3 regions of the Variovorax sp. LjRoot130 genome follow, and region 1 is predicted to be linked to each of the others. Evidence: riboswitches for the same ligand, from Rfam matches in the RefSeq annotation. Region 1 holds a riboswitch; each other region holds the start of a gene.
What was found. A riboswitch is a leader RNA that binds a small molecule or an ion and turns the genes downstream of it on or off. The one in region 1 is predicted to bind glycine.
Positions count from the first base shown of each region.

Region 2: linked by a shared signal. The riboswitch ahead of gcvT (glycine cleavage system aminomethyltransferase GcvT) and the one ahead of ACSQ86_RS03230 (FAD-dependent oxidoreductase) in region 1 are both predicted to bind glycine.
Region 3: linked by a shared signal. The riboswitch ahead of ACSQ86_RS34330 (RidA family protein) and the one ahead of ACSQ86_RS03230 (FAD-dependent oxidoreductase) in region 1 are both predicted to bind glycine.

Region 1 is NZ_CAXURM020000001.1:620,523-630,688, reverse strand. Features, by position in the region: gene ACSQ86_RS03270 (FAD-binding oxidoreductase) at 1-272, opposite strand, end outside; gene ACSQ86_RS03265 (DUF2145 domain-containing protein) at 269-1,081, opposite strand; gene ACSQ86_RS03260 (hypothetical protein) at 1,150-1,581, opposite strand; gene ACSQ86_RS03255 (YiaA/YiaB family inner membrane protein) at 1,617-2,102, opposite strand; gene ACSQ86_RS03250 (phosphatase PAP2 family protein) at 2,206-2,859, opposite strand; gene ACSQ86_RS03245 (MFS transporter) at 2,859-4,820, opposite strand; gene ACSQ86_RS03240 (hypothetical protein) at 4,842-5,645, opposite strand; gene ACSQ86_RS03235 (helix-turn-helix domain-containing protein) at 5,805-6,539, shown strand; glycine riboswitch at 6,673-6,779, shown strand; gene ACSQ86_RS03230 (FAD-dependent oxidoreductase) at 6,859-8,106, shown strand; glycine riboswitch at 8,134-8,224, shown strand; glycine riboswitch at 8,240-8,345, shown strand; gene ACSQ86_RS03225 (D-amino acid dehydrogenase) at 8,431-9,699, shown strand; gene ACSQ86_RS03220 (IS5 family transposase) at 9,836-10,166, opposite strand, start outside.
Region 2 is NZ_CAXURM020000001.1:2,191,925-2,202,090, reverse strand. Features, by position in the region: gene ACSQ86_RS11120 (electron transfer flavoprotein-ubiquinone oxidoreductase) at 1-249, shown strand, start outside; gene ACSQ86_RS11115 (tetratricopeptide repeat protein) at 363-848, shown strand; gene ACSQ86_RS11110 (DUF3455 domain-containing protein) at 860-1,420, opposite strand; gene ACSQ86_RS11105 (RNA polymerase sigma factor) at 1,454-2,056, shown strand; gene ACSQ86_RS11100 (anti-sigma factor) at 2,053-2,784, shown strand; gene ACSQ86_RS11095 (TRAP transporter substrate-binding protein) at 2,998-3,972, shown strand; gene ACSQ86_RS11090 (TRAP transporter small permease) at 4,049-4,561, shown strand; gene ACSQ86_RS11085 (TRAP transporter large permease) at 4,558-5,850, shown strand; gene ACSQ86_RS11080 (hypothetical protein) at 5,932-6,468, shown strand; gene ACSQ86_RS11075 (hypothetical protein) at 6,601-7,509, shown strand; glycine riboswitch at 7,547-7,633, shown strand; glycine riboswitch at 7,654-7,771, shown strand; gene gcvT (glycine cleavage system aminomethyltransferase GcvT) at 7,783-8,979, shown strand; gene gcvH (glycine cleavage system protein GcvH) at 9,004-9,378, shown strand; gene gcvP (aminomethyl-transferring glycine dehydrogenase) at 9,392-10,166, shown strand, end outside.
Region 3 is NZ_CAXURM020000002.1:940,326-950,491, forward strand. Features, by position in the region: gene ACSQ86_RS34310 (helix-turn-helix transcriptional regulator) at 1-515, opposite strand, end outside; gene ACSQ86_RS34315 (aminotransferase class V-fold PLP-dependent enzyme) at 832-2,151, shown strand; gene ACSQ86_RS34320 (RidA family protein) at 2,148-2,645, shown strand; gene ACSQ86_RS34325 (SRPBCC family protein) at 2,696-3,094, opposite strand; gene ACSQ86_RS34330 (RidA family protein) at 4,168-4,638, opposite strand; glycine riboswitch at 4,885-4,990, opposite strand; glycine riboswitch at 5,006-5,096, opposite strand; gene ACSQ86_RS34335 (GlxA family transcriptional regulator) at 5,553-6,761, shown strand; partial or broken gene ACSQ86_RS34340 (transposase) at 6,738-6,935, opposite strand; gene ACSQ86_RS34345 (RidA family protein) at 7,146-7,487, opposite strand; gene ACSQ86_RS34350 (alpha/beta fold hydrolase) at 7,605-8,423, opposite strand; gene ACSQ86_RS34355 (glutathione S-transferase family protein) at 8,585-9,205, opposite strand; gene ACSQ86_RS34360 (Bug family tripartite tricarboxylate transporter substrate binding protein) at 9,622-10,166, shown strand, end outside.

The DNA of each region.
Region 1 (10,166 bases):
CCTGCGACTGCAACCTGGCCGCCCATGGAATAGCGTCCGCCGCCTACAGCGATCAGGCCGGGCCACTCGAGAAGCGCGTTGCGAACTGCTTCGCGCGAGCGCGGAGTCACCACACGTTCGACTTTCACCGTGTAGAGCCGCGTCACGTTCTCGACGGGGTGCAGCGTTCCGCTATGGACCTCCGTGGGCGAGACCAGCAGCAGGCCGGCCCCCATCAGTGCGGCGGCGAGCAGGGTGCGGCGCGATACTAGGATGCCGCTTGCCGGGCTCATAGGCGCAGCACCACCGGCGCGGCGCCGAGCCCCGCCCGCGGCAGCCAGGCGAACACCGAATCGACCGTCACCGTTTCGATCCGATCGGAGAAGCGCTTCTCGTTGGGATGGTCGTCGAAGGCCACGTTGGCCGAACCCACGCGTCCGCCGAGTCGCGTGAGCGGCCCGAGCTTCAGCACGCCGGGCTCGTAGCCCTTGAACTGCAGCCAGGCCTGCGCCTGCTCGCGGGTGCGGATGGTGCCGGGCTCCATCGCCGCAGCCAGCGTCTCGATCGCCCATTGGTTCGACTGCTGGTACTTGTGACCCCAGGCGTAGCTCACGATGCTGTAGGGCGCGGCGTGCAGCCGCGTGATGCGAGCGGGCGATTCGTTGAGCGCCGCCAGCACCTGCGCCTGCACGGCCGGCGCCGGGATCACCCAGGCGGCCTCATGGCGCCAGAGGTCATCGAGGAAGAATTCGCCCAGCCCTTGGCGATAGATGGCTGCCACCGCCGTGCCGCACTGGTTGAGCTTGTGGACCACGCGCCACGTTCCCGCCTCTGTCTTGTAGGCCAGGCCCAGATGCGAGTAGCGCAGGCCGTACTTGCTCAGGTCTTGCCCCGCACGCGCCAGCAGCACGACCCGCGCACCGCTTGCATCGAGCCCTTGTGCCGTGCGCTCGGCGAGCTGCATACCCTTCATGACCGCCGCCGCGCCGGGCTTCTGCTGTTCACAGGAACGACCGGCGTGCGCGTTGAGCGGAAACAGGAAGAGCCCCGCCAGCACCACGGCCGCCGCCGCCGCAAACACCTGAAGAATGGCCCGGAGCATTCGGCGCGGGCGGGAAACCTGGGCCCGGTACTCGATCTCGTAGGGGCCGAAGTTGGTGGGCGCGCGCCTCATGACAGCCTCTCGTTGTAGAGCAGCGCGCGGCCGACCGCATTGGGCACGAAGGCCAGCACCTCGCCGGCCGCCGACAGCACGATGCCCGAGCCGATCACGCTGACCGTGACCATCGTGCCGACAACGACCGAGGCACCGTGGGCCGCGCGGCCCAGTACCTTGACGCTGGCGCGGGCGCCATCGGAGGCACGTTCGAGCAGGTAGACGGTACCGTCGACCGATGCCTCTACCGCCACCACCGTAAGCACCGAGCCACCCACCGACAGCGCCGCGGGCAAGGCCACCGAGGCGACGCCGACGACCGAGGCCAGCGGCAGCATCGAGAGCGCTGCCGAGGCTTCGCTCTGTGCATGAGCGTGAAGCGGGGCGGCAACACCCGCCATCGCGGCGCAAGCCGCCATCAGAACCGTGACGAAGGACTTCTTCATGATGTGCTTTCGAAAGATGAGGTGTATGGAGTGCTTCATTCGCCCTGGCCGGTTTCGGCGCGGGCTTCGCGGCGGCCTTGGAGGCGCGCCTCGGCGAGATAGGCTTCATGGCGGTCGCGCAGGGTCTTGGCGAGCGTGAAGGCCGAGCTGATCAGGAACAGCCAGCTCACGCCGAGAAAGGCCTTGTAGGTCTCGCTGATCTCCATCCGCAGCAGGCCCCAGCCGGTCAGGCCCATCGCGGTGAAGAAGCCGCCCCAGACGACCAGCTTCCACATCGGCGTGTCGCCGGCACCGGGCGTGGTGCCGCGCTGGTTGTCACGCACGAACTTCGCCAGCACGAAGGCGGCCGAGAGGCAGAACACGTAGCCCATCACCATGAACGCGCGGTCCAGCGCCTGCCCCGGCAGCCAGCCGAGCCCGGTCGCGCAGAGGAACACGGCCATCCCGAAGGAGATCCAGACCTGGACTTGCCAGGCACGGGTGTCGCGTTGGATGGAAACGGTGGAAGAGAAGGGTTGCATGAATGCCTCGCGGCGTAGTGAAGGTGCGCGAATGATGGTTCGCACTTCCTCGGCGAGGCGCAAATTACTGCACCAGTGGCACCTTGCGACGCCTCCGGTATCTCTAGTCGATACCTTGGCGCACCCGACGGCGCAGCAGGTCGTCGCGCGTGAAGGGCCGCTCCGTACCGGCCAGCCGCACCGCGATCACCCCGAGCGCGTCGTGCGTGGGCGCTGTAGTGCCGGGGCGCAGGAAGAGCATCGGCGAGACCATGCTGATCAGCAGCAGGATCCAATGAAGCCGCGGCGGCGGCCGGTGCTGTTGCTGCCACAGGAAGAACGCGCTGACGGCCGCGCCCAGCGCGAATCCGGCGGCCACCTCCGACTTGGAATGGGCATAGATCGCCAGCCTCGACAGCCCGATGAGCGCAGCGAAGACCCAGCCGAGCGTGGCGGCGGAGACGCGCACGCGCGGTTCCCAATGCGCTGCGGTCAGCCAGAAGGCGACCGGCCAGACGCTGGCCGAGAGCATGGTGTGCCCGCTGATGCCGGTGAAGTTGAGCATGGCGCTGCCGATGCCCCAGCCCATGAAGGCGATCTTCGAAGCGGCCACCATGGCGCCGGCGGAGCCGAACAGCGCGAGCCAGCGCCATGCGATCGGCCGTGTGACCGTCCGCACGCCCAGCCACACGGCAATCCAGGCCGCGACGGGCAGCAGGAAGCCGCTGTCACCAAACCAGGTGATTGAATACCAGAAGCCGTCAGGCAGGAACAGCATCAGCTCGGCTGGCTTTCCAGCAGCCCGCTCACGCGCCGCTGCAAAGCCTCGGGCTGCACCTCGGCGTGCCGCATCGCACTGCCGACATGGAGCCCCACCCGGCTGAAAAAGCCGCGCCGGAACGGACGCACCATGGCTACGTTCTCGCCGTCGCGCACCTCGACGCGGCTGAAGTAGGAGCCCCAGAGATTGGTCAGCGCCATCGGGATCACCGGCGGATCGATGCCCTCGGCACGCGCGGCCTCGAGGATCTTCATCACGCCGCCCTTGAAGGGCTGCAGGCTGCCGTCGCGCGTGATCGCGCCCTCGGGGAAGATGGCGAGCAGATCGCCCTCGCGCAGCACCTGTACCGCGCGCGCGAAGGCTTCTTCATAGGCTGCCGGGTCTTCCTTCTGCGGCGCGATCGGAATGGCCTTGGCCAACCGGAACAGCCAGCCGAGCACCGGCACGCGGAAGATGCGGTGGTCCATGATGAAGCGGATCGGCCGCGGGCTCGCGGCCATCAGCAGCACCGCATCGATGAAGCTCACGTGGTTGCAGACCAGCACGGCCGCGCCCTCGGCCGGAATGTGCTCCTCGCCCTTGACGTCGAAGCGGTAGACGATGCGCGACAGCACCCAGGCCACGAAGCGCAGCAGGTACTCCGGCACCAGCATGAAGATGTAGAAGGCCACCACCGCATTAGCGATGCCGGTAAACAAGAAGATCTGCGGGATCGTGAAGCCGGCCTTGAGCAGCGCGCCGGCGATGACCGCGCTGCCGATCATGAACAGGGCATTGAGGATGTTGTTGGCCGCGATGATCCGAGCCCGGTGCGTGGGCTGGCTGCGCAGCTGGATCAGCGCGTACATCGGCACGCTGTAGAGCCCCGCGAAGAGCGACAGCAGGCCGAGGTCGGCCATCACGCGCCAATGAACGGACTGGGCCATGAAGGCAGCGAGCCCCATCTCCGCCGCGGGCGGCAGCGCGCGCGAGGCGAAGTAGAGATCGATGGCGAACCCGCTCATGCCGATCGCGCCCAGCGGCACCAGGCCGATCTCCACCTGGCGGCGGCTCAGGGTTTCGCACAGCAGCGAGCCGATGCCGATGCCGACCGAGAACACCACCAGCAGCAGGGAGGCGACCTGCTCGTTGCCGTGCAGCACCTCCTTCGCGAAGCTCGGGAACTGGCTCAGGAACACGGCGCCGAAGAACCACATCCACGAGATGCCCAGGAGCGAACGGAACACGACCAGGTTGCCGTGCGCCAGCTTGAGATTGCGCCAGGTTTCGCTGAACGGATTCCAGTTGATCACGAGGCCCGGATCGGTGGCCGGCGCGGGTGGAATCGCCTGCGCCACCGCGCGCCCCGCGAGCGCCAACAGCACGCAAGCCACCGCCACCGTGGTGTGGCCGACCTGCGGCAATGCCACGAGAAGGCCCCCGGCCACCTGTCCCAGCAGGATGGCGACGAAGGTCCCCATCTCGACCATGCCGTTGCCGCCGGTGAGCTCCCGCGCATCAAGCACCTGCGGCAGGTAGGCGAACTTGACCGGACCGAACAGCGTGGAATGCAGCCCCATCAGGAACACGCAGCCCAGCAGGACCACGGCGTCCGCACGCATGAAGCCCCACGCCGCCACCGCCATGATCGCGATCTCGAGATTCTTGACGAAGCGGATCATCTTCGTCTTGTCGTACTTGTCGGTGAGCTGCCCCGCGGTCGCCGAGAACAGCAGGAAGGGCAGGATGAAGAGTGCGCCGATGGCCAATCCCGCCATGGCCGGCGGCATCCAGCCCAGCTGCAGCTGGTAGGTCACCATCACGGTGAATGCGAACTTGAAGAGGTTGTCGTTCGCCGCGCCAGCGAACTGGGTCCAGAAGAACGGGCCGAACCTCCGCTGCCCGAGCAAGGCGAATTGATTGGCGTGCGCATGCGCTTCGGGCGCGATGGCAATGGAGGCGTCGACCGGTGCTGTCATGCGAATTCCCTGGCGGGTTCCTCAGGCCGTCACCGCGGCCGCGCCCGGATTGTGCCGCAGCGTCTGCCGTCCCATGGACTGCAGCGCATGCAGCACCGGCAGCGCCGCCAGCGCCGCGACCAGGTGCTTGAGGCTGTGGCCCGACATCAGATGATGCGTCGCTTCGTAAATGGCATGGTCCGACAGCTCGAGCAGCTTGGCCAGCGCGTAGAAGAAGATCACCCAGCCGAGCCTGAGGCCGATGGCGCCGTCCAGGGGCTTGGCAAGTGCCAGCGCGAGCACCAGCGCCATGCCGCCGAACTGGACCAGCGCCCACGGCAGCACGTTGCCGCTCACCTGGTGGACGGCCACCGCCAGCAGACCGCCGGTCAGCGTGAACCAGGCGGCCGGCCAGCCGGCGCGGGCGCTGACTCGCTCGCAGACGGCACAGCCGATCAGGCCGGCGAAGGCCACCGCCATGCCGGCGCGGTCCGCCGCCAGCCGCAGGCCGTCGGGCTGCAGGTGGTAGAAGGCCGAGCCGGCGGCGATGAGGATCAGGCCCGCGAAGAACATCCAGGCGCAGTCGAGCGTGTTGACCGGCGGCTGGGCCATGGCCTGGGGCAGCGGCGCGGCGTCCTGCGCCTCCTCGTGCGCCCGTTCCAGCCAGCGCAGCCAGCGCAGCCCCCAGACGCCGATCACCGCGAAAGGCAGGTTGCTCAGCACGTCCATCGCATAGGGCACGCCGTGCCAACCGCGGTCGTCGGCGAAAGGCGCGCCGCCCAGGCCGGGCGCCGGCAGGGCCGGGCCGGCGATCGCAAGCAGCAGGAGCAGGACGAAGAGGGACAAGAGGCCAAGTTCGCGGCGGGTCAGACAAGGCAGAGGCATGGCGGGCTCCGGGTGATGTGTGTGCGGCGGAATGTAGGTTGTCAACCGCTCCGGGAGCATCGAGAATCGATACGGAGTACTTTTTCACGACCTCAGGTATCAAATCCCAATACTCCCGCCATGAGCACCACCGTCGACCTTGTGCAGGCTCTCAAGAACGAGCTCAAAACCGCCCGCATGACCTATGCGGATCTCGCCAAGTCGCTCGACATGGCCGAATCCAGCGTCAAGCGCATGCTCGCCAAGGGCGACATGCCGCTCACGCGGGTCGATGCGATCTGCCGTGCACTCAAGATCGACTTCGCCGAACTCGCCCGCCGCGTGGCCGATGCGCAGCCGCTGCTCAAGGAATTGACGCTCGAGCAGGAAAAGGCCGTGGTCAAGGACAAGAAGCTGCTGCTCCTGGCCATCTGCGTCCTGAGCCAGTGGACGCTGGAGCAGATCGTGACCGCCTACCGGATCAGCGAGGCGGAATGCATCGGCTACCTCGCGCAACTCGACCGCATCGGCATCATCGAGCTCCGGCCGCTGAACCGCTACCGCCTGAAACTCGCCAAAACCTTCCGCTGGCGCCCGCACGGGCCGGTGATGGACTTCTTCCGCGAGAACGTGGTGCTCGACTACTACCGAGGCGGCTTCGACGGGCCGGCCGAAGGCCTGCTGCTGGTTCACGGCTCGATCAGCCGCTCGCTGGCGCCGGCCTTTCTGGACCGGCTGCAGCGCGTGGCCCAGGATTTCGCCCAGCAACACCAGACCGACCAGAAGCTCTCGCCCAAGGAGCGCGAGGGCTACACGCTGCTGCTGGGCATGCGCAATTGGGAGTTCGAGCTGTTCACCCGCCTGCGCCGCGCGTGACGGCCAGGAAACCGGTTTCTAAGCTAAGATTCTTACCGCAGAAAAGCGGATGCATCGACATCCCACCGTTGGCGCAAACTCCCATGAACGCTCAGGTGAACCTTGCATCGGTTCGAATCACTGCTCATTTAGTCAATTGCCGTCTGGAGAGTCATCACGCCAGGTGATGCGCCGAAGGAGCAAGTCCGTTGCAAGTCGCAGCGGATGAATCTCTCAGGTACCAAGGACAGGGGGAGCGGCATCTGAACCCCGGGTTACGGCAGCTCCGCACAGTGAGCGCCCAAACCCGCCGTTCATGCCATCCCAAAAGGATCTGGACATGCGCGTGGTTGTACTCGGCGCCGGCTTGCTCGGCGTGACATCGGCCTATTACCTTCAACAGCTGGGCCACGAAGTGACGGTGGTCGACAGGCATGCCACGCCGGCCGCCAAGGCGCGCGGGCGCGTCGACACGGTCGTCACGGCCGCGGCCGACCAGCTTCTTCGGCAATCCGCCGCTCGCCGTGCCGCCCGCGCGAAATGGGTGGGGCTGTACGTGCGCCTGCGGCGACGCTTCGCGAAGCTGCTCGATCGCGCCATCGGCGAGGCGCCGAAATCCAAGCCGATCGAACACCTCGTCCGGCTGGGCGCCTACAGCCGCGACATCGTGCGTTCGTTGCGCGACGAAGCCGGCGTGCCCCCGGGCCAGCGCAACCCGGGCCTGCTGAGCATCTACACCGATGCCGACGCCTTCAACGCCCGGCTGGCGCGCGCCTCTCATTGGAAAGATCTGGGATGCGAGGAGCGCCTGGTCTCGGCCGAAGAGGCGCTGCGCATCGAGCCGGCCCTGCAGGCCCTGCGCGGCGAGCTCGCCGGCGCAGCCTATTCGCTCGACGATCCGGCGGCGCGCGACCCGGCCCAGTTCGCGGCCAGCATGGTGTTCCTGTGCCGCGCGGCCGGCGTGCGCTTCCTGACCCAGCACACGGTGATCTCCCTGGAGGAGCGCGCAGGCCGCATCGACCATGTCGAGCTGCTCGATGCCGACGGCCAGCCCGTCGTCCTGCGCGGCCAGGCCTATGTGCTGGCGCTCGGCATCTCCAGCGCGATGCACGCCGAAAAGCTGAAGATCGCCATGCCTTTTCGCTTCCTGCGCGAATACATCGTCACGATCCCTCTCAAGGACGCGACCCGCGCACCGCGCGTCGCGCTGCGCGACCGGCAGGGCAAGCTGGGCATCCGGCGCATCGAAACGCCGGGCAGCGACTGCCTGCGGGTCTCCGCCACGGTACGCGCCAGCTTCGACGAAGAGAGCGAGCCCGATTCGGACCGCGTCGACGCCATCCTGCGCCGCATCGAAACGCTGCTGCCCGGCGCGGCCGACACGGCGCATGCCTCCCTCGAGACGGTCGTGCATGCCGTCAGCCGGGACGGGCTGCCGATGATCGGCAAGACCCGCCTGTTCAACCTGTTCCTCAATGTCGCGCCGGGCGCGCGCGGCTGGATCAACGCCTGCGGCGCCGGCAAGTCGATTGCCCGGATCGTGAGCGGCCTCAGGCCCGAGCTCGAGTTCGCCTTCAGAAATCCGTAGCCGCGCGCGTCCTCGCCGCCTTACAATTGCTGCACTGCAGGAGAGCGGGCCGCGGGAAGCGGCTCCACCGAAGGCGCAAACTCCCATAAACGCTCAGGTCGGCTCACGCGATGAGCCTGTACTGCATCAACTGTCAAAGCCGTCTGGAGAGCCATCACGCCATGTGATGCACCGAAGGAGCAAACCTGCTGCGGGCGCAGCGGGTGAATCTCTCAGGTACCGAGGACAGGGGGAGCGGCAACTTGGACGCATGGTCCGGTTGCTTTCTTTTTCGAGCTTCCGTTTCCGTTGCGTTCAAGCGCTGCAACCTCAAAGGTTCTCGAAATGCGCGTGATCGTTCTCGGCGCCGGCCTGCTCGGCGTGACCTCGGCTTACTACCTCCAGCAACTCGGCCACGAAGTGACCGTGATCGACCGGCAGGCCACACCGGCTGCCGAAACCAGCTTCGCCAACGGCGGCCAGATCTCGGTCAGCCATGCCGAACCCTGGGCCAACCCGAGCGCGCCGCTCAAGGTGCTGCAATGGCTCGGCAAGGAAGATGCACCGCTCCTCTTTCGCATCCGCGCCGACATGCGCCAGTGGCTCTGGGGCCTGCAGTTCCTGCGCGAATGCACGCCGGCGCGCACGCGCCACAACATCGAGCAGATCGTGCGCCTGGGCACCTACAGCCGCGACACGCTGCAGCAGCTGCGCCGCGACACCGGTCTCAGCTACGACCAGCGCACCCAGGGCATCCTGCACTTCTATACGACCCAGAAGGAATTCGACGGCGCACTGAAGCCGGCCGAGCAGATGCGCGCACTGGGCTGCGAGCGCCAGGTGATCTCGGCCGACGAGGCGGTGAAGATCGAGCCCGCGCTAGCCCACATCCGGCCCCAGTTGGCCGGCGCCACCTACACGGCCGAAGACGAATCTGGCGATGCCAACCGCTTCGCGCGCGAACTGGTCGCACTGGCCTCTGCGGCCGGCGTGAACTTCCTCATGAGCCACACCGTGACCGCGCTGCGCGAAGCAGGCGGCAGCATCGACCACGTGGAAGCGACAGACAACGAAGGCCGCTTCCAGCGCATCCGCGGCGACGCCTTCGTGCTGGCGATGGGCTCGCTGAGCCCGCTCTACGCGACGCCGCTGGGCATCCGGCTGCCGATCTACCCGGCCAAGGGCTACTCGGTCACGCTGCCGGTGAAGGATGCCTCGAAGGCGCACCAGGTCTCTTTGACCGACGACGAGTACAAGCTGGTGTTCTCGCGCTACACCTCGGCCACCGGCGACCGCCTGCGCATCGCCGGCACGGCCGAACTCAACGGCTACGACCGTGACCTGAACCGCGTGCGCTGCGAGGCCATCGTGCGGCGCGTCGAAGAGCTGTTCCCTGGCGCCGGCGACAGCACGCAAGCCCAGTTCTGGACCGGACTGCGGCCGGCGACGCCCAGCAACGTGCCGCTGATCGGCAAAACGAAGCTGCCGAACCTGTTCCTCAACACCGGCCACGGCACGCTGGGCTGGACCCACGCCTGCGGCTCGGGCAAATCGATCGCGCGCATCGTGAGCGGCCTCAAGCCCGAGGTCGACTTCGCTTTCGCCACCTCCTAGCAGGCTGCTGAAGTACCAGGCACGCCGAAGGCGCCCAGCGCACTGAAGACGGCATTCTTGTGATTTCGGCGTCCCAAGTCCGCTGCCATCCCTGTTTCCCCCGTTTTGAGGCGCGTTTGGGGCTCTCACTGGCCCGCTACGCGGCCAACGGACGGACTTCTGCCAAGGTCCGCATGCGCACCAAGTTGTAGGCGGCCATCGTCAGCACGAACAACTGGTCGACTTTCTTGATGCCGCGCACCATCACCTGCCGGATGGGGCCGACGAACTTGGCCCAGCCGAAGCCTTGCTCGATGAGCTTTCGCTTGCGCTGCGAGATCGCATAGCCCTCGCTCCGAGCGATCTCGTCGGCCACCGCCGAGCGACGCCCCGATTTGTTCTGCGCCACGTGCGGCGTGACCTTCATGCGATGCAGCGCCTCGATGAACTCGGCCGCGTCATAGCCCTTGTCGGCGCCCAGCGTGACC
Region 2 (10,166 bases), 1.6 Mb from region 1:
GCCCACCTGACGCTGAAGAACGCCGCAGTGCCGACCGAGATCAACCTGCCCGAGTACGACGGTCCCGAAAGCCGCTATTGCCCGGCCGGCGTCTACGAGTTCGTGGAGGGCGAGAACGGCAAGCCGCGCCTGCAGATCAACGCGCAGAACTGCGTGCACTGCAAGACCTGCGACATCAAGGACCCGACGCAGAACATCGTCTGGGTCACGCCCGAGGGCGGCGGCGGGCCGAACTACGTCGGCATGTAGCAGCCGGCGATTTTTTTCGGGCGCCGGTGCGTCCGATTCGCGAGCGGTGACGTAAGTAGGTGCAGGACAGCAATTGCGCTGTCCGCCAACCTCACCCCAAGGACCTCGACGTCATGAACATCACACTCCATCGCATCCTCGCCGCCGTCAGCCTGGCGCTCGCCGCCAGCCAGGGTTTTGCCGCCGACTCGCTGCCCGCCCCGGCGCCGGCCGCCAAGGCCGCGCCGGCCGGCAACAAGCTCGCGCAGGCCCGGGCCCTCATTGCCGACAGCAAATGGGCCGCCGCCGTCAGCGAGCTCGAAAGAGTCAACGACAGCGCCAGCGCCGACTGGAACAACCTCATGGGTTTCAGCCTGCGCAAGTCCGGCACGGCCAAATGGGTCGCCTCCGAGAAGTACTACGACGCCGCCCTGCGCATCGACCCCGGCCACCGCGGCGCGCTGGAATACTCGGGCGAGCTGTACCTCTCGATGAACGATCTGCCCAAGGCCGAACAGCGCCTGGCGGCGCTGGGCCGGGCCTGTGGCATGTCCTGCCCGGAGTATGGCGATCTCAAGAGCTCGATCGAGAGCTACAAGGCCAACGGCAAGAAGAACTGAGTGCGGTGCACCTAGCGGGCTACCAGGAACACGTAGTCCGCGCTGTAGCGCTCCTTGCTGCGCTTGCCGGCATCGGCCTGCGTTTCGCAGCCCCTGGCCGGGGCGCTGCCGCCCACGGTGTTGATGCGCTGCACGCCGGTGACGCTCGCCATGCGGCCCGCGGTGCCGGCCGATTTCGCGGACAGCAGCAGCCATGGAATGTCGGACGCGCGCGGCGCATCGGCACGCGCCTTCACCGCCCCCAGCGTCTTGCTGCCGTCGAGCGCGGTCCAGTGCGGCCCGGCGCCATGCGTGCCCACCTTCTCGCCGCCCGGACCGAACAGGTCCGCTTCGGGCGCCACGAACTGCCAGGCCCAGCCGCCCTTCTCGGCGGCACGGCACTCGTAGATCTGCGAGCCGGTGGCATGCCAGGTGAAAGCCGCGCGCTCGCCGGCGGGCGCCTGGATGGCGGCGGGCAAGGCCGCAGTGCGAGCGCTGGGATGGCCCGGCTCCGACATGGAAGAACAGGCGCCGAGCGCGGCGGCACCGAGCAGGGTCGCGGCAAGACGAGGGATTCGCGGATTCGATTTCATGGCATCTCCTGGGTCGATGGAATACTCGGCCGCATGAATAGAAATATTCTGAACCTTCAGCAGCTGATCGCCCAGGCGGCGCGCGGCGACCACGCCGCCTTCGCCGAGATGTACGAACGCACGCACGTGCATCTGTTCGGCATCGCGCTTCGCATGCTGGGTCAACGGCAGGTGGCCGAGGACGTGCTGCAGGAGGCTTATGTGAGCATCTGGAAGAACGCCGCCAGCTACCGCTCCAACATCGACGGGCAGGAGATCCAGCCGATCACCTGGCTGATCGCGATCGTCCGCAACAAGGCGCTGGACGCGCTGCGCGTGCGCACGCGGCGCAACGAACATGCATGGACGGAACAGGACGAACACGAGCAGCAGCAGGAGAACGCGCACGCGCCCGACCCGGCGCCAAGCGCCATGCAGCTGCTCGAACAGGCGCTGCAGGCCCTGCACATCGAAGGCTGCATGTCCGCGCTGGACGGCAGCTTCCGCCAGAGCCTCGCACTCGCCTACTACCAGGGCCTGTCGCACAGCGAGGTGGCCGCGCAGATGAACGCGCCGCTGGGCACGGTGAAGGCCTGGATACGGCGCGGCCTGGACAAGCTGCGCGCCTGCCTCGCGACACAGGGGGTGGCGCCGTGAGATACACCGACACCCGATTGCTCGACGAGCTCGCGGCCGCCTATGTGCTGGGCACCCTGGCGGGCGGTGCGCGGCGGCGCTTCGAACGCCTGCAGCGCGACCGCAGCGACGTGCGCGGCCTGGTGGCGCAATGGGAAGAGCGGCTGGGGCGGCTGGCCCAGTCAGTGCCGTCGCAGCAGCCGTCGGCCGGACTCTGGCGCGCGATCGCGGCGCGCACGCAGCCTGCACCGGCGCGCTCGGGCTCGGTTTCGTCCTGGCTCAGGCCGGCCGGCTTCGGGCTGGGCGGCGTCGTTGCGGGCGTCATCGCTGCGAGCACCTTGTTCTTCGCAGCGCCGGGGCTTTTCGTGACGAGCGACCAGCTGGCCATGCGCTCGGGCGAGAGGCTGCCGCAAAGCTATGTGGGCGTGCTCACCGATGCGGCAGGCAACGGCAGGCTGCTGGTGAGCTCGCTGCGCCATGGCAGGACGCTGACCCTCAAGGTGCTGGGGCCGATCGCTTCCCTGGCCGAGGGAGAGCGCCTGGTGCTGTGGGCTGTGCCGGCGGAAGGGCCCGCGTTTGCAATGGGGGTGGTGCCGGCGAGCGGGACGGCGGTGTCCCTGCTGCCCGATACCTCGGAGAAGCTTCTTTCCAAGGTGTCGCGCTTGATCGTGACGCGGGAGACCGCTTCGGCGCCTGCGATGCCCAGCGCTGCGGTTGTTTTGAGTGGGAACTGCGCCAAGCTGTGGTGAGGTTCTTTGATTTGTGCGTTGCGCTTGATCTAAGGCCGGAGCCGGACCCTCAAAGGCCCAGTGCCCTCACCCCCACCCTCTCCCGGAGGGAGAGGGTGCAACAGTCATCGCCGGCACGCAACTGCGTCCGTGAAACTCCCGACGTGATGAAGCCTCCCATTGATGCATAGTCATACGTTTGCAACACGTCCACGCTCACAGGAGACTCCCCCCATGAAGTTGAACCGACTGGCCGCCGGCCTCGTCGTCGGCCTCGGTATGGCTTGCGCCGCATTTGCGCAGACCACCACGCTCAAGATCGGCTACGCGACCACCAAGGAATCGCACTACGGCGTCGGCTCCACCACTTTCTGCGACGAGGTCGAGAAAGGCACGCAAGGCCGCTACAAGTGCCAGCAGTTCCCCAACTCGGCACTCGGCGGCGAACGCGAGCAGATCGAGGCCGTGCAGCTGGGCACGCAGGACCTGGTCAACACCTCCACCGGCCCGGTCGGCAACTTCGTGCCTGAGGTCAAGATCGTCGACATCCCCTTCCTGTTCCGCGACTACGAGCACGCGCGCAAGGTGATGGACGGCCCGATCGGCCAGGACATCCTGGCCAAGTTCCCGAGCAAGGGCATCATCGCGCTGGCCTGGACCGAGAACGGCTTCCGCCACATGACCAACAGCAAGCGCGACATCGTGAAGCCGCAGGACGCCGCGGGCCTCAAGATGCGCACGATGGAGAACAAGGTGCACATGGACGGCTACCGCACCTTCGGCATCCTGCCGACGCCGATGGCCTTCCCCGAACTGTTCGGCGCGCTGCAGCAGGGCACGGTCGACGGCCAGGAGAACCCGATTCCCGTGATCCTGTCCTCCAAGTTCGCGCAGGTGCAGAAGCATCTCTCGCTGACCGGCCATGTCTACTCGCCGGCACTGCTGCTGCTGTCGCCCAAGGTCTGGAACAAGCTGTCGGATGCCGACAAGAAGGTCTTCGTCGAAGCCGCCAGGAAGGCCGGCGCGGCGCAGCGCAAGAAGGTCAACGACGACGAGAACAGCGGCATCGCCCAGCTCGAGAAGGACGGCATGAAGGTCGTGCGCACCGTCGACGGTGCCGCCTTCCGCGAAGCGCTGAAGCCGGCCTACACCGGCTATGCCAAGGAATTCGGCGCCGACAACATCAAGAAGATCAGCGACGTCAAGTAGCGCGGCAACGCGCGTGCCGCGTTGCGGCACTCCCGCCCGGTGAACCCGCAGTGGCACCGGGCGGTTTTGTTTTGATATGAAAACCTTCGAACACTACTTTCTGGCCGCGAACCGCTGGGCGCTGATTCTGCTGCTCGCATCAATGTCGGTCATCATCTTCATCAACGTGGGGATGCGTTACCTCACGAGCAATTCGCTCGAATGGGCCGAAGAGGTTTCGCGCCACATGATGATCTGGCTCACCTTCCTCGGCGCCGGCCCGGTGCTGCGCTACGGCGGCCACATCGCGGTCGAGAACCTGCAGGACGCGCTGCCGCCCAGGGGCGCGGTCGCGGTCCGCGCCGTGGTCGCGGCGCTGCTCTTCGCCTTCTTCGGTTTCATGGTCTGGTACGGCTGGCTCTACATGGAGCGCACCATGTTCCAGCTGACCGCCGTCACGCAGATTCCCTTTGCCTACATCTACAGCGCGATGCCGATCGGCGGCGTACTGCTCATCGTCCACTGGCTTTTGATCGTGCGCGGCTACGTGCAAAAGCGCGAGTTCGCGTCCGACGCGCACTTCGATGCGACCGCGAGCGCCTCGCTATGAACGCCAGCATCATCCTGATCCTGTCGGCCTGCCTGTTCCTCGCGATCGGCGTGCCCGTGGCCTTCGCGCTGGGCCTGGCCACGGCCGCGACGCTGATCCTCGCCGAGTCCTATCCGCTGATGGTGCTGCTGAAGGAAACCTTCACCGGCATCGACAGCTTCCCGCTGATGGCGGTGCCCTTCTTCATCCTGGCGGCCGAACTCATGAGCGGCGGCTCGCTGACCGAGGTGCTGCTGCGCTTCGCGGGCCAGTTCGTCGGCCACCGGCGCGGCGGGCTCGGCTACACCAACGTGGTCTCGCTCACCTTCTTCTCGGGCATCTCGGGCTCGGCGCTGGCCGATGCCGCGGGGCCGGGCTCGATGCTCATCAGGATGATGGAGAAGGCCGGCTACCACCGCTCCTACGCGGCGGCGCTGACGGCCTCGACCGCGATCGTCGGCCCGATCATTCCGCCCTCGATCATCATGATCATCTACGCGCTGCAGGACGACAGCGTGTCGGTCGGCAGCCTGTTCGTGGCCGGCCTCGTTCCCGGCCTGCTGATCGCGGTCGCGATGTGCGTGGTGAACTTCCACGTTTCCAAGCAGCGCAACTACCGCGGCGACGGCGGCATGCCGCCCTGGCGCGAAGTGCTGCTGACCACCTGGAAAGCCATCCCCGCCATCCTGCTGCCGGTGGTGATCCTCGGCGGCATGCGCGCCGGCTGGTTCACGCCCACCGAGGCCTCGGTGGTGGCGGTGTTCTATGCGCTGGTGTGCGGCAAGTTCGTCTACCGCACGCTCGAATGGAAGGCGCTGCCGGACATCCTCGCGCGCTCGGCGCTGCTGTCGGCCTCGGTGCTAATCATCATCGGGCTGTCGGCCTCCTTCGCCTGGATCCTGACCATCGAAGGCGTTCCCCAGTCCCTGGCCGAATGGCTGGTCAGCATGCAGCTCTCGCCGTGGATGTTCCTGATCATCGTGAACGTCTTCCTGCTGCTCTTCGGCATCTTCATCGAGCCCTTGCCCGGCGTGATGGTGCTGGCACCCATCCTCGCGCCGGTGGCCATCAAGCTCGGCATCGACCCGGTCCACTTCGCGATGATCGTGATCTACAACCTCACGCTCGGCATGATCACGCCGCCGGTAGGCGGCCTGCTGTTCGTGACCTGCAACGTCTCGAAGGTGCCGATGTCGCAGCTGGTGCGCGAGCTCGTGCCCTTCCTGTGGGCGCACGCGGCCGTGCTGCTGGTGCTGACCTTCGTTCCGGCGCTCAGCACCTGGCTGCCGCGTTTGTGGGGCTTCAAATAGCGGCAGCGGCCCGGTCATTCACGAGGATGTCATGCGGATCCCCGATGCTGCGGCGCTCGACCCCGAACGCCCGAGCATCAGATGTTCCTCATCAAGACCGAGAAAGCGCGCCAAGAACTCCAGCCGGGCCGCCGCACGCTGGGCCAGCGCGAGCGCGCCCTGCTGCTGATGGCCGACGGCCAGCGCTCGGTCACCGACTTCGGCCAGCTCTTCGGCAGCCGCGACGAGGCCGGCCGCGTGGCGCTGCACCTGGTGCAGGAGGGCTATCTGCATCGTTCGCAACCCGCTACGCCCGCCGTGGCGCCGCCGGTGCAGGCAGCTCCGGCGCCGGACGCGAGCCCCGAGCCGCCGGTCGCGGCGGATGTCTTCGACGGCAAGCGTTCGCTCGCCACCACGCGGATGTTCCTGTTCGACCTGTGCGAGCGCATGTTCGTCAGGCGCGATCCGATCCTGGCCGGGCAGTTCCGCGAGCTGCTGCGTGAAGCGCGCGACCGGGAGTCGATGCTGGCCGCCGCATCCGCCATGCTCGGCGAGATCGAGAAGCTCGCGGGTGCCGAGCGCGCCACGTCGATCCGCGAACGCATCGACAAGCTGCTGCCGCCCCAGCTCGTGCATTGAAATCGGCCCCGACGGCCGCCATGGCCGCATCCGGACAAACTCGGCGTCTCCGCTGACAAGACGAGGTGGGATACTCGTCGCGTCGCGCCCATCCGGCGCCCCAACCCTCCCTTCTTTTTTCTGTCAACAGGCATGACGAACTACGGTTTTGTTCATCTGGAGTACGGGAGTCAGCATCGTGATCATTCGGTCCAGGTGCTGACCAAGCTGCGAAGGCAGTTGGCCGGCGAGAGCGATCGTGTCGTTCTCGCGATCGTCGACAACGCCAGGTCCACCGGAGGCGAAGCATTGCGCAATGCGGAATGCGAGGACGGCTTCGTCATCGCAGGCGACAACTCCAACCGCGAATTCACTGGGTGGGACCAAGGAGTCGCAGCCATTCTTGCCCGCAGCGGCGAGCCCGACGTGTGGATCTTTTCGAACGACACCGTCGCGCGAAACCACGGATGGAGCGAACGCAGGGTGGCCGGCTTCGGCGGTGAAATCAAGAGGCTGGGGCTGCACCCGGGCCCGTGGCTCTTCGGCGAGATCAACGATTTTCCGCGCTCGACGATGACGCCGCTCGGTCCCCTGCTCGAATGGGTTTCGACCTACTGCTTCGCGATGAACGGCAACCTGCGCCGCCAGCTCGGTGCGCTTTCGCCGGGCAACGAATTCCTGGATTCGCTGGTCTACGACCGCTTCGAACCCGAGCACCGTCTGTTTCGCGACAGCGTCGACGAGGCCTATGTCGATTTCGTGTCAGCCTGGCTGATCAAGGACGAGAGCGATCCGTCCAGGCAGCGCAGATTCAAGTGGTCCCACGAATGGCACAAGGCCAGTGCGTTCTCGCCGGAGAACTTCGACGACCTGCGCATGAAGGCGCGTTGCGTTCTCTCGGAGAGCATGCTCAGCGTGCGCGCCCGGCAGCTGGGCGCCGACATCCGCTCGCCCTACGACGCGCGCAATGCCAGAGCGCACATTCGCAGCTCCCTGCAGCTCGTCGCCGACAAGCTGTGGGAGAAGTTTCTGCTCAGGCGGCTGCGCCTGGAGCGCTCCTGAGCGGCCAGGACCGGGCTCATCCCTTACACTCGGGCAGGTCAGGAGAGAGCCTCGCAGCGCGGGGCCGCCGAAGGCGCAGGTCCCCTCGAAAAACGGGCCCGAACGCTCAGGCAAAAGGACTGACGAAGCGCCCCATTTTCCGGGCGTTTCCTTGCTGGAGAGAGGCGGCGCATCGCGTTTTTTGTTCGCAGTGCCGCCCACCGAAGGAGCAAACCCCGATCGTGGGGCGAATCTCTCAGGTAAAGCGGACAGCAGGGGTGGCCCATGGCAAGAATGTCATGGATCTGGACTGCCCCTTTGGAGAGTGCCTTGGCCTCCGCATCCGACGATCTGCAAAAGACCCCGCTCTACGACCTGCACCTGGAGCTCGGCGCCCGCATGGTGCCCTTCGCGGGCTATGTGATGCCGGTGCAGTACCCCGCCGGCCTGATGGCCGAGCACAAGCACACGCGCGAGGCCGCCGGCCTGTTCGACATCTCCCACATGGGCCAGCTGCGCCTGGCTGGCCCCGATGCCGCCGCCGCGTTCGAGAGCCTGATGCCGGTCGACGTGATCGGCCTGGCGCCGGGCAAGCAGCGCTACGGCCTGCTCTTGAACGACGAAGGCGGCATCCTCGACGACCTGATGTTCTTCAACGAAGGCCACGACTCGCTGTTCGTGATCGTCAATGGCGCCTGCAAGGTGGCCGACATCGCGCACATCCAGGCCAGGATCGGCGCGCGCTGCCAGGTGCTGCCGATGCCCGACCACGCCCTGCTGGCGCTGCAGGGCCCGCAGGCCGTGACCGCGCTGGCCCGGCTCGCGCCCGGCATCGAGCGCTTCGTCTTCATGACCGGCGGCGCGGTGCAGATCGGCGGCATCGCGGCCTTTGCCACGCGCAGCGGCTACACGGGCGAGGACGGTTTCGAGATCTCGGTGGCCGCCAAGGATGCCGAAGCGCTCGCACGGCTGCTGCTCGCCCAGCCCGAGGTCAAGCCCGTCGGCCTGGGTGCGCGCAATTCGCTGCGGCTCGAAGCGGGCCTGTGCCTCTACGGCAACGACATCGACGAGACCACCACGCCGGTCGAAGCCTCGCTCAATTGGGCGATCCAGAAGGTGCGGCGCACCGGCGGTGCGCGCGAAGGCGGCTTTCCGGGCGCGGCCAAGGTGCTGGCGCAACTCACGGCGGCCAATGGCGTCGCAGGCCACCTGGACCACCACACGCTCAAGCGCAAGCGCGTCGGCCTGGTGGCGCTGGAGCGCGTGCCGGTGCGCGATGGCACGCTGCTCGAATCCTTCGAGGGCGCGCCCATCGGCCAGGTGACCAGCGGCCTGCTCGGCCCCACGGTCGACCGGCCGGTCGCGATGGCCTACGTCGCGCTCGCCTATGCCGAGCCCGGCACCCGCATCCAGGCCATCGTGCGCGGCAAGCCGGTGCCGATGGAGGTGAGCACCATGCCTTTCGTGCCGCAGCACTACTACCGCGGTTGAATTCTTTTCTTCAAGGAGCCTTTCATGAGCATCAAGTACACCAGGGACCACGAGTGGGTCCAGGCGGTCGGCGACGGCGTCGCCACCGTCGGCATCACCGTTCATGCGCAGGATGCGCTGGGCGACGTGGTCTTCGTCGACCTGCCGGAAGTCGGCAAGAGCTACAGCCAGGGCGATGTCGCCGGCGTGGTCGAGTCGGTCAAGGCGGCGGCCGACGTGTTCATGCCCATCACGGGCGAGATCACCGAAGTCAACGAGGCGCTGCGCGCCGACCCTTCGCTGGCCAACAGCGCGCCCGAAGCGGGCGGCTGGTTCTTCAAGATGAAGATCAGCGACGCCTCGCAGCTCGATGCACTGCTCGACGCCACCACCTATCAAAAGTTCGCCGACGAAAACTGAACCGAACACGCCAATGCCGAAGTCTTCCCTGCCCTCCCTCAGCGAACTCGAGAACGCCGAGGAATTCATCGCCCGCCATATCGGCATCGAGGCCGATGACGAAGCGCGCATGCTCGCCGCCGTCGGCTCGACCACCCGCGCCGAGCTGATCGACGGCATCGTGCCGCCGGCCATCCGCCGCACGAAGCCGATGCGCCTGCCCGCCTCGGTGACGGAGGCCGACGCGCTGGCCGAGCTGAAGGCCATTGCGGCGAAGAACAAGGTGGCGAAGAACTTCATAGGCCAGGGCTACTACGGCACCCACACGCCCGGCGTGATCCTGCGCAACGTGCTCGAGAACCCGGCCTGGTACACCGCCTACACGCCCTACCAGGCCGAGATTTCGCAGGGCCGCATGGAGGCACTGGTCAACTTCCAGACCATGGTGTGCGACCTCACCGGCATGGCCATCGCCAATGCCTCGATGCTCGACGAGGCCACGGCGGCGGCCGAGGCGATGACGCTCGCCAAGCGCAGCGCCAAGAGCAAGAGCAACGTGTTCCTGGTCTCGGGCGACTGCCATCCGCAGACCATCGAGGTCATCAGAACGCGCGCGGCGCCGCTCGGCATCGAGGTCAAGGTCAGCACCGTGTCGGAGACCCTGCCGCACCTGATGGCCAGCGGCGATTTCTTCGGCGCACTCGCGCAGTACCCCTCGACCACCGGCCACGTGCACGACCTGCGCCCGCTCGCCGGCCACGCCCATGCGTGCGACGCCGCCTTCTGCGTGGCGGCCGACCTGCTGGCGC
Region 3 (10,166 bases), on a different contig from region 1:
TTTGACATGAACTGCACGGGCTTGCCAAATTTCTGTACGGCCGACTGAATGATCTCGTCCATCAATGCGTCCATGTCGGGCGGATCGCTTTGCACCTCATTCGCCGCGGCAGAGGGTGGCCGGCCATGAATGGATTGCTCAAGCCAGGCATGGGCAAGCTTCAGCACCGTAAGGTCGGCGTTCATGCACAGCGCAGCAAAGGGGATTCCTTCCGCGTCCCTGTAGACGACGGTCGCAGAACGCAGGGGCGTGCCCTTCGGACTGATGGTTGGATAAGCGTCGACGACCGAATGACCGCTGTGCGCTGCGTGAGTGGCGGAAGTCAATGCAGCAGAGAACGCACGGTCGTCCTTCGGTCCGGTCAGGATGGGGCTGCCGACATCGCGACCCGAAACATGGCCATTTGCAATCGCGATGACCGACGCGTCGGGGTTGGTGAGGTCGTGGAGGACCAGCTCGGTGTTCGGGCCCAGCATTGAACCCATCATGTGCACCACGGGCTTGAGAACTTCCATGATTCGCCGACGCTCTTCCTTGAGGGCTGCGGAAACAGATGCGTCTTCGGCGCTGTTGGATGTTTGTCGCTTGATACGGCGGGGCTTCGCGGTAGCCGTCGGCCGGGGCAGAGTCTTTGTGTTGGTTGGGGAACGGGGCATAGTGAGTGGAATCCCTAGTCGACGTTTCAACAAAATGTAGAACAATAAACGCAATGTTGAATTCTGGCATGCGGCTTGCGCAACGCAAGCTCGGCTTGGACGAGTCGCTCCGCTGTAGGTCGTCTACGCACCAAGATTCAACGATTTGTTGACTTCTCAACATGGAGTTTCAATTATGAGCGATTCGGAAAACACGACAGCGCCTGCTACTTCTCGGCGTCGCTGGCTGAAGACTGTGGGCAGCGCGTCGGTAGCGGGCGTCCTGGGCGGACAACTCGCCGCTTGCGGGGGTGGAGGTGGCGGTTCGGGTGGAATCCTGCCGATCGGCACAGCAACTGCGGCCGAGCCACCCGCGTCCACGCCGACGCTGCCGGCGAAGGCGCTTTTCCCTGGCGTGGCTGACCGCATCTTCCTCAACGGAGCCGCTGATCACCCATGGAACACCTATGCCAAGGATGCCCTGGCGTCCTATGCGCAATCGAAAACAACGCTTGCGGGCGGAAGCGCAACGGCCACGGCAAAGTTCGCGGCCCTGATCAATGCCGATGCGGATGAGGTCACGTACGTTCCGAGTACATCGATGGGTGAGTACCTCGTCACGAAGGCCCTCGGCTTGCCCGAGTCTGGCGGGCGGGTAGTGACCGACGCGCTTCACTTCGTCGGGTCTTTCTACATGTACGAGCAGTATCGGCTCCGGGGGGTGAACGTCATCACCGTTCCAATGGACGCGGACTACCGCATCTCACTTTCCGCTCTGGATGCGGCAATCTCACCCGGAACCAAGCTCGTTGCGATTTCGCATGTGTCGCTGTACAACGGATTTACCCATGACCTCAAGGCCGTATGCGACCTGGCGCATTCGCGTGGGGCGCTCGTGTACGTCGACCTGATTCAGTCCGCCGGCAACATGCCGATTGACGTCAAGGCGGCAGGTGTGGACTTCGCCGCATGCGGAACCTACAAGTGGCTCATGGGCGACTTCGGCTTCGCGTTTCTGTACGTGCGCAAGAGCCTTCTGCCCCAACTCCAGCGCCCATGGTATGGCTATCGCCAGACTCGCAACTTTGCGGCTCCAATTCTTCATGTGTATCCGCTTGATCCGCCGGGCAGCGTCCCATACGAGAGCGTTCAGATCAACTCGGTCGCTGGGTATTTCATGGGATCCTTCCCGGCAAGTGCGGTCGAGGCTGCCTGCGCGGCATCGATCGACTGGATTCAGAGCGTGGGCCCCGGCAAGATCCAAGCCTATCGAAAGCCTATGACCGACGCTTTGCAGAACGGCCTGAGGGCCAGAGGCTTTCAAGTGGTGACGCCGACCGATTCCAACTCCGCCATCGTGACATTCGCCTATCTCAACGCATCCCAGCTGGCGCCTCGCCTTGCACCCGCGAAGATCGAAATTACCTTGCGCGCAAATCACGCACGCATCTCGCCGTCCGTCTTCAACGACATGAGCGACATCGATAAGTTTCTTGCAGCGATCGGTACCCCATGAGTTCCAAGCACTTTCAAGCAAATCCACTGTCTTGCGGCGTTGGCGCTGCCGGCCGCTTGATACTTCCCGTAGCGCTCGCTGGCCTGGCGATCGTTTTAATCAGCGGCTGTGCGGCTCCGAAGCACTTGAACTCCGGAAAGGTTCTTCCCACAACACTTCCATTTTCCGAAGCAGTGCAAGTGGGCTCGACACTCTACCTGTCAGGCCAAATTGGGAACATCCCCGGCAGCCTCAAGCTGCCACCTGGCGGCATTCAGCCGGAGGCCAAACAAGTGATGGAGAACATCAAGACATCACTGGAGGTGCATGGATACACGTTTGCCGACATAGTGAAGTGCACCGCGATGTTGGCCGACATGAATGAATGGAACGCCTTCAATGACGTCTACAAGACATATTTCTCGGCGGGGAAATTTCCCGCACGCAGCGCGTTCGGATCGAGCGGACTGGCCTTTAATGCTCGTGTCGAAGTGGAGTGCATCGCGGCGCGCTGAGTTCCCGAAGCATCATGGCGCCTCGAGCACCTCATTCGCGGCGAGATCGACTAGCCTCCTCCTTCCTGCATCTTCTTGGTCGTTGACATGAGCAAGCGTTGGCCAAGCTGAGCGATCTTGCCGCCGACATTCGCTCCCAGTTGGTAGGTCAACCTTGTCCCTTCCGGTGTGTCCGCCAGGGCCACTACGGCTGAGCTCTTGGCAAAACCCGCAACGCTTCCCTCGCCCTCGCCGACCAGCCGATAGCCGTTCGGCGGATCCCGATCGAAGAGGTGGACTTTGCCCCTGAATCGCGCCTTTAGCTGTCCGAACTCGAAGCGCATGATCGCGGCGAACTCGCCGTTGGACCTCTCCTCGATCTCTTCGCAGCCGGGGATGCACTGCTTCAGGATCGCGGGGTCGTTCAGCGGAATACACAGTCGCCAGGGAGGCAGGGACGACGTACTCACCAGCTATGTCAAGTGCCATGTCATATTGCAATCATGCAAACAGTCACGTAGGACCTCCGTTTCGAATGACCAAAAGGTTAGGGCAGCGTCATCCGCGCGGCAAATAGCATTCGCGGAGGGCACGATGCCGAAAAGCTATGGCGGGCTGTGGACCTGACGATGCAGCTTCTGGGACGCCGAATTGCGCCGGTACTTCGGAGCTGCGCCACCGGCGTGCGCAAGTACTTGTGCACCGTCTTGCGCGACAGGCTTGTGGCCCTCACGATCTCGCGCACCGCCTTGTTCTTGCGGTGGCACCGCTTAAAAAAGCATCGGGGTAGGCTGAACACGCGGGTCAAATTTGAAGCCCAGCGCCGGCCATACAGCGTAGTCGTCGGCGGTGGCCAACAAGCTGGCGCGAACGATATGGTGGTGTTGGCACGCGGACAGGCGTGGAGACCTGCGGCGTGGCAGCAAGTGCACTGGCAGGAACCTAGAAACTACCGCTTCGAAGGAGAGCAAGCGACCACGCGTGTGATGCGCCAGACAGGTCGGACCGGGATGGGGACACTCCGATAGGGATCAAGAGCACCAATCTCGATGATCAGGGAGCCTCGTCAGCGAATACCATCAGGGCCAGCAGGCATCACGCCTGCACAACAGGCCGAATATGAGACTGCAGCTCTGCCTCCTGATCCTTTACACACAAGTTGCTTGTAATCCGGGAGGCGCCATATAAGCATTTCCCTAGCAGTGTTCTAGATTTACCGAGTCCTTCATCTAAAAAGGCGGTCTTCACGGTTGGTCCGCGTCGCGTCGTGTATTGCGCCCGCGCTGAAACGCAGTCTAGCCAATAGAGCCCGGCCGAACTCGTAGAGTGCCCAAGCTCACCAGGACGACGTCTTCAGCGAGCTCGCGCGCACCAACAGGTGGTCGTGCCCGACCTCACCGAACTCGTTGATGACGACCACCGTGTCCGCCACGCCGGCATCGGCCAGCAAATGGCGTAGCAGCGTGGGTGCCGCTGCCGAGGAAGCCGGTCAGCGCATTTATCGGTACACAGCCGTCAGCCCAGGCCGCGGCGTGGTTCATCGTCAGGCCAACTCGAAGATGGCATCGACCTGGACAGCGACGTTGCGCGGTAGCGAATTGCAGCCGACTGCGGCGCGCGCATGCCGACCCGCTTCGCCGAACACCTCGACCATCAGGTCGGAGGCGCCGTTGATCACCTTCGGATGGTCGCCGAACTCGGGGGTGGAATTAACGAAGCCGCCGAGGCGCACGCAGCCCGCGACGCCATCGAGGCTGCCGCCCAGGGCCGTGCGCAGCTGGGCAAGGATGTTGATCGCGCACAGTCGCGCCGCCTTCTGGGCGTTCTCGATCGAGACGTCCTGGCCGACCTTGCCCACGTACTGGTCCTTGCCGCCGGCGGTCGGCACCTGGCCCGCGATGTAGATCAGCGAGCCGCTCTTTCGGGCCGGCACATAGTTGGCGACGGGGGCGACCGCCTTCGGCAATTCGATGCCGAGTTGGGTGAGGCGTACGTCGGGTCCTTGCGTTGTCATTCTCTGGTGTCCTTGGAAGTAAGTGGTCAATTGCCGAAATAGGGGTCGTCGAGTGGGGCGGAGAGCTGATCGTCGGCATTCGGCTCGCTCAGGGCGGGCGCGAGCGCGCTGCCTGTGGTACGAATATCCCGAGCATGCCGGCGCCGAGAACGATCACGCGCATTTCGTGAACCTATGAGGTCGCAGCGCTTGAACGCGGAGAAACGGAAGCTCGAAAAGAAAGCAACCGGACCATGCGTCCAAGTTGCCGCTCCCCCTGTCCTCGGTACCTGAGAGATTCACCCGCTGCGCCCGCAGCAGGTTTGCTCCTTCGGTGCATCACATGGCGTGATGGCTCTCCAGACGGCTTTGACAGTTGATGCAGTACAGGCTCATCGCGTGAGCCGACCTGAGCGTTTATGGGAGTTTGCGCCTTCGGTGGAGCCGCTTCGCGCGGCCCGCTCTCCTGCTATATCGAAGTCTATTCGGATCGTTGCTGGAAGTCGATAGTGCCGCAAGGGGTCGGGAGCCAACCAGCCTCTCGTTGTTCGAGCGCCAAGCCTGGAACGTGAGGCAGGGGAGTTGAAAAAATCAGAACTGGCCGGCCATCGCGCGGCCGTCGTGATGAGCCTGGTGCAGGCGGCAAGCTCTGCGGCCCCGATCCGCACGCGTACCTAAAGACGTCCTGCAGCGCCTGCCCACGCACATGGCCAGCGCATCGACAATCTCCTGCCGCACCGCTGGCAATCGATGAAGTGCCCTCCCGGCGAGACCGCCGTGAGCGGCCAATTGCCGCGTGCCGCCGGTCGCAGTCGTCAAGGATCGGACGGCCATCCGCTTACCTTCTATGCGACAAGTGCCATGAGCATCCGATTGCGCGCGGACATACTGCAACTGCTACGATTGCCGACCTTATGGCAGGAGAGTCCACGATGATGCCGGTTTCTGGTGTGAAGGCCGAATCCGCCAAGCTGGCGCGGCGGCGAGTGAAGGTCGGCTTCATCCTCCTTCCAGGCTTCACGATGTTTTCGTACTCTGCCCTGGTTTATATCTTGAAGCATTGCACCGACCCGGCAGCCGCGGTCGGAGTCGACTTTGAATATGTCGTTCTAGGACAAAAGCCAGCGCAAACGACCTGCGGGGTCCAAGTACCTCCGACAGCGCCCCTGCACGCTGCTCGCGATTGCAACTACGTTTTCGTGATAGGCGGGAAGACAGCTGCTCCTGTCGAGGACCGCAGATCGATTCTGGAAGCACTCACAAGCGCCGATATGAAGGGCGCAACTCTTGCGGGAATAGGTTCCGGACTATTTGTGCTAATCGAAGCCGGATTTTTCGATAGATTGCCCTGCGCAACAGATTGGTATCGCGGCGCCGACCGAGATACCCGTTTCGCGGAGGTGCAGCAAATCTCAGGCCTTAACTTGGTCGTGAGCGGCAGGCGAGTTAGCTGTGCGGGAGGGCTAGCGGCACTGGAACTCGGATCATGGCTTTTAGAACGTCATTATTCCGCTATCGGCGCCGAGATTCCCGCGCCGCAAGAGCTTTCGGCCTCCCCCACCGAAACTGAGCAGAATTCTGGAACAAGAGAAAATCCACTCGATGCGAGAGTACTTCGGGCGCTCAAGATCATCGAAAGAAATCTTGGACAGCAGCCATTGAAGGTTGAATCTCTTGCGTCAACCTTGGGGGTTTCTAAGCGGCAGATAGAACGGCTTTTCCAGCAGGAAATGAAGCAGCCGGTCCAGCAATATTGCCGTCAGTTTCGACTTGCTTATGGATATTGGCTTCTTTTAAATAGCCCCAAGTCAATAACGGAAATCGCGACAATCACCGGTTTCTCCGATAGCTCTCACTTCAATCGATGTTTCCGGGCTCAATTTGCAACGACCCCATCACAAGCACGACAATCAAAGGTAAGCGTGGATGACGTTATATCGCCGCAATGGGCTTCTCTCTACGAAAGCATTGTAAAGAGTGATCAGGATTTAGACTTATCGCGATCGAGGAAGTCAGTTTACACAAATCTGGCTCACTCAGTAGTTGGTTCTTCAAGCAGGATCAATCACGATGGCGGCTTGACCGAGCCAGAAATGCACTTAGCGACAGCCCGAAAACTGTTCAAACAACCGAGCCACCTCTAACAACTCCTCGGCAAGCAGCTTGTTGAGTTTGGCGTTCTCGTCCTCGAGCTGCTTCAGGCGCTTCGCTTCGGAAGCGTCCATGCCGCCGTGACGGTCCTTCCAGCTATACAGCGTCATTTCCGAGTCGCCGTGCTCGCGGCCGAGATCGACGGGCTTCGCACCCGCCGCCTGCTCGAAACTTCAATGATCTGCACATCCGGTAAGCCTGGCTCGCTTCATCAATCCGTCATTCCAAGTTGACGGACTTCCCTGCCACTACGCTGGTACGGTTGGGAGGGGGCAGGTGACCGATCTCTCCCGTACCCTTAAAGGATACTCCTCGAATCCCGATTGCCGGCCTATCAGAGCGATAGGCCGGCTTTCCGGTTCCCTATATCGGAGCGATCAGATCGCCGCCGTGATGATGAACTCCACCTTGAATTTCGGTGTGGTGAGCTTGGCTTCGCTGGTGGCGCGGGCCGGCGGGTTGACTGGATCGATCCAGGCTTCCCAGACGGCGTTCATTTCGCCGAAAGTGGCGATATCCGAGAGATAGATGATCGTCTGCAGGATCTTCGACTTGTCACTGCCGGCGGCAGCGAGCAGGCGGTCAACGTCGGCAAGTGCGCTCTTGCACTGGTCAGTGACGCTCTCGCCTTCGCCGACCCGGCCGGCGAGATAGACGATGTTACCGTGGACGACGGCGTTGCTCATGCGGGCGCCCGGTTCGATGCGCTGAATGCTCATGGAGTTCTCCTGGAAAAATTGAGCTGTGGGAAAAGGCCCCGCGCGAAAAGCGGGGCCGGGAAAATCTTTAGCCGCAAAGATGCTGGCTCTTTGAAGCACACGTGCGACTAGGTAGATTTAGGTAGGTCGCCCTTCGCCGCGCATGATGGACTGGGCGAATGAGACAAGCACAGCCGCGGCCTCCGAAACCTTCTCCGGGAGAAGTGCGTGGCCAGAACCATGGATGATTTCCATCGTCGTGAGATGGCCTACACGATCTCGCAAGTAATCTTCTTCGGGTACGGGTGCAATCTTGTCAAATTCAGGCGCAACATAGAGCACCGGCAAATTTTTGCCCACTTCGGTCCAACTACTGTCGGCCGTTGCATTCGTCGCCGCGAGCTGGAATTTAGAGACCTCTGTATGCCACCCGCTCAACCAAACGGAAGCATCGTGCCCCGGAGCGAAGAAGTCGCGCTCCAAATAAAATAGGCGGTCTGCTTCCGGCTTGGAATTGTCAGATACGACATTCACGGAAATCAAGAGTTCGGGCGATATTGTGCTGCCAATAATCGCTGCGAGAAGTGCGACAGATTTTGTCATCGAAGGCCAATGATGGGCGAGAACCCGCGCGACCCAGTTGCCGAACGCGTGGCCCACCACACACAATGCTTCAGGCTTCTCCGGCGCACAATCGGCTTCGATCGCAGCAACGACATCGGCGGCAAGATCGATCAATGTGATGCCTTCGGTCGGCCCCGAACTCGCGCCTATGCCGCGTGGCTGAGGCCGCAACACGCGGAATCCAGCCGCTGCAATTATGGGTGCAATTTCATCGAAATCAGTAGCGCCTCTCGCCAGCGACGGGAGCAGAACAATGCGTGGGCCCTTACCTTCGACGAGAAGTTCGACCTGACCTTCAGGCGTAGGAATCAGTTTGCGCTCGAGTTTTGACATTTAGTATCCTAATTTGGTGGTAGCTGTTGAGACCGTAAGCCGTAGTCACCTTGTAAGAAGCATCAATATGGACCGTTGCAATTGCCGCGCGGCAACATCTTGCGTCAATGATCAAGATTCATTACATCGCAGGTTATTACCAGCGGTCCATACTTTCCTTCCTATTGTGGCTTCGAGCTATCGAAAAATCTGGTAGAGGCCAAAGAGGGCCGTGACTGTATAGATTGATGCCAGCTAGAGAGCGCCGGGTATTTTTCTCGCCAACCGAGCCTTGGAAACCGAAAGTCAGCGTATTCAGCAACGATAGCCAGCGTAATGGAGGCCAACCCGAAAGGCCGTTGCGCGACTCGCTCGACTGTCGCCTCCAGTCTTGTCCATACCATGCTCGACTTCAAGTTGAACGCATTAATAAGCGCAATCTGCTTCGTATCCTTCATTGATTCGATGCGCCATTGCACCAACAGGTCGAGAAAACCATTGCACAACGCATGCAGCCGAAGCTCTTCAATTCGCGCTTCCGGCGACAACGGAATAAGCTTAGCACCACCTGCCATATGAATGAGGTGCTCGATGATTACGAGACTATCGTAGAGCGCGGTCCCGTCATCTAAAACGAGTGTTGGAAGTTGCCCAAGCGGGTTATATGGCAATAAAGCTAAGTCAGGCTTGTTCGGTGCGACTCGAGTTGAAATCGTTTCTAACCTGTCGCTTAGCCCTAGCTCGTGGGCGCTTGCGGTAACTTTTCTTGCGAATGGAGATGTTGATGACCAATATAGTTTCATGAAGAAGAATTCCTAGGCTATTAATCCGGGACATTGATCGATGCGCCTGTGACCAAGCGCGCTTCCCTTGGCGACAACTCGCCGCCATCACTCCAAACCGCAGGTCATCAGGTCGACCAATAACGGAATTCTCGTCCGAGTGTGACGGGGTCGATAGAATTGCGAAGCCGTGCGAATATGAAAGCTCCGCCGCCCCATCCGATGATGTCGCAATAATCCAAGTTCAAGCGCGCATTTGTTCTATCGCGCCTGGTTGGGAGCGCGATATCGTTCTAAGCAGTCAGTTTGCATGGGAGCATTCTTCATGCGCTTCCTAGCAAAGTGCATCATCTCTAACGGCCATATTTCGAGCGTTCTGACAAAAGATCAACCTGTCGTCTTGCTTCTGTAACCCGATCCCGTTTCACACAACTTCTATGAAAAATCTTTTCAAAATTGCACTATCCCTTGTCGTTGTTGCTGCTTCGCACGGCGTGGTTGCCGAGACTTTCCCTGCCAAGCCGGTGACCATCGTGGTTCCTTACTCCGCGGGCGGCCCTGTGGACAACCTGACTCGGGCCTTGAGCGTCAGGCTGAACAAGGAGTGGGGCCAGCCAGTCCTGGTTCTCAACAAAACAGGCGCTAATGAGATTATTGGTGCCGAGTTCGTCGCCAAGAGCCCGGCCGATGGCTACACCTTGTTTGCGGCGACGGAGGCGGCCCTGACCATGAACCCGCACCTGTACAAGAAATTGCCCTATAACGCTGAAAAGGACTTTGCGCCCATCTCGTGGCTGATCACCGTGCCGATGGTCTTTATCGTGCCGCAAAACTCGAAGGCCAATACGCTCAAAGAGTTTGTGCAATTGGCACGTAACGCCAAAGACAAGCCGATGAGCTACGGCTCTTCCGGCGCCGGCGGCATTGTCCATTTGCCCCTGGCAATGTTTGCTAAACAGGAGAATCTGGAGATGGTGCACGT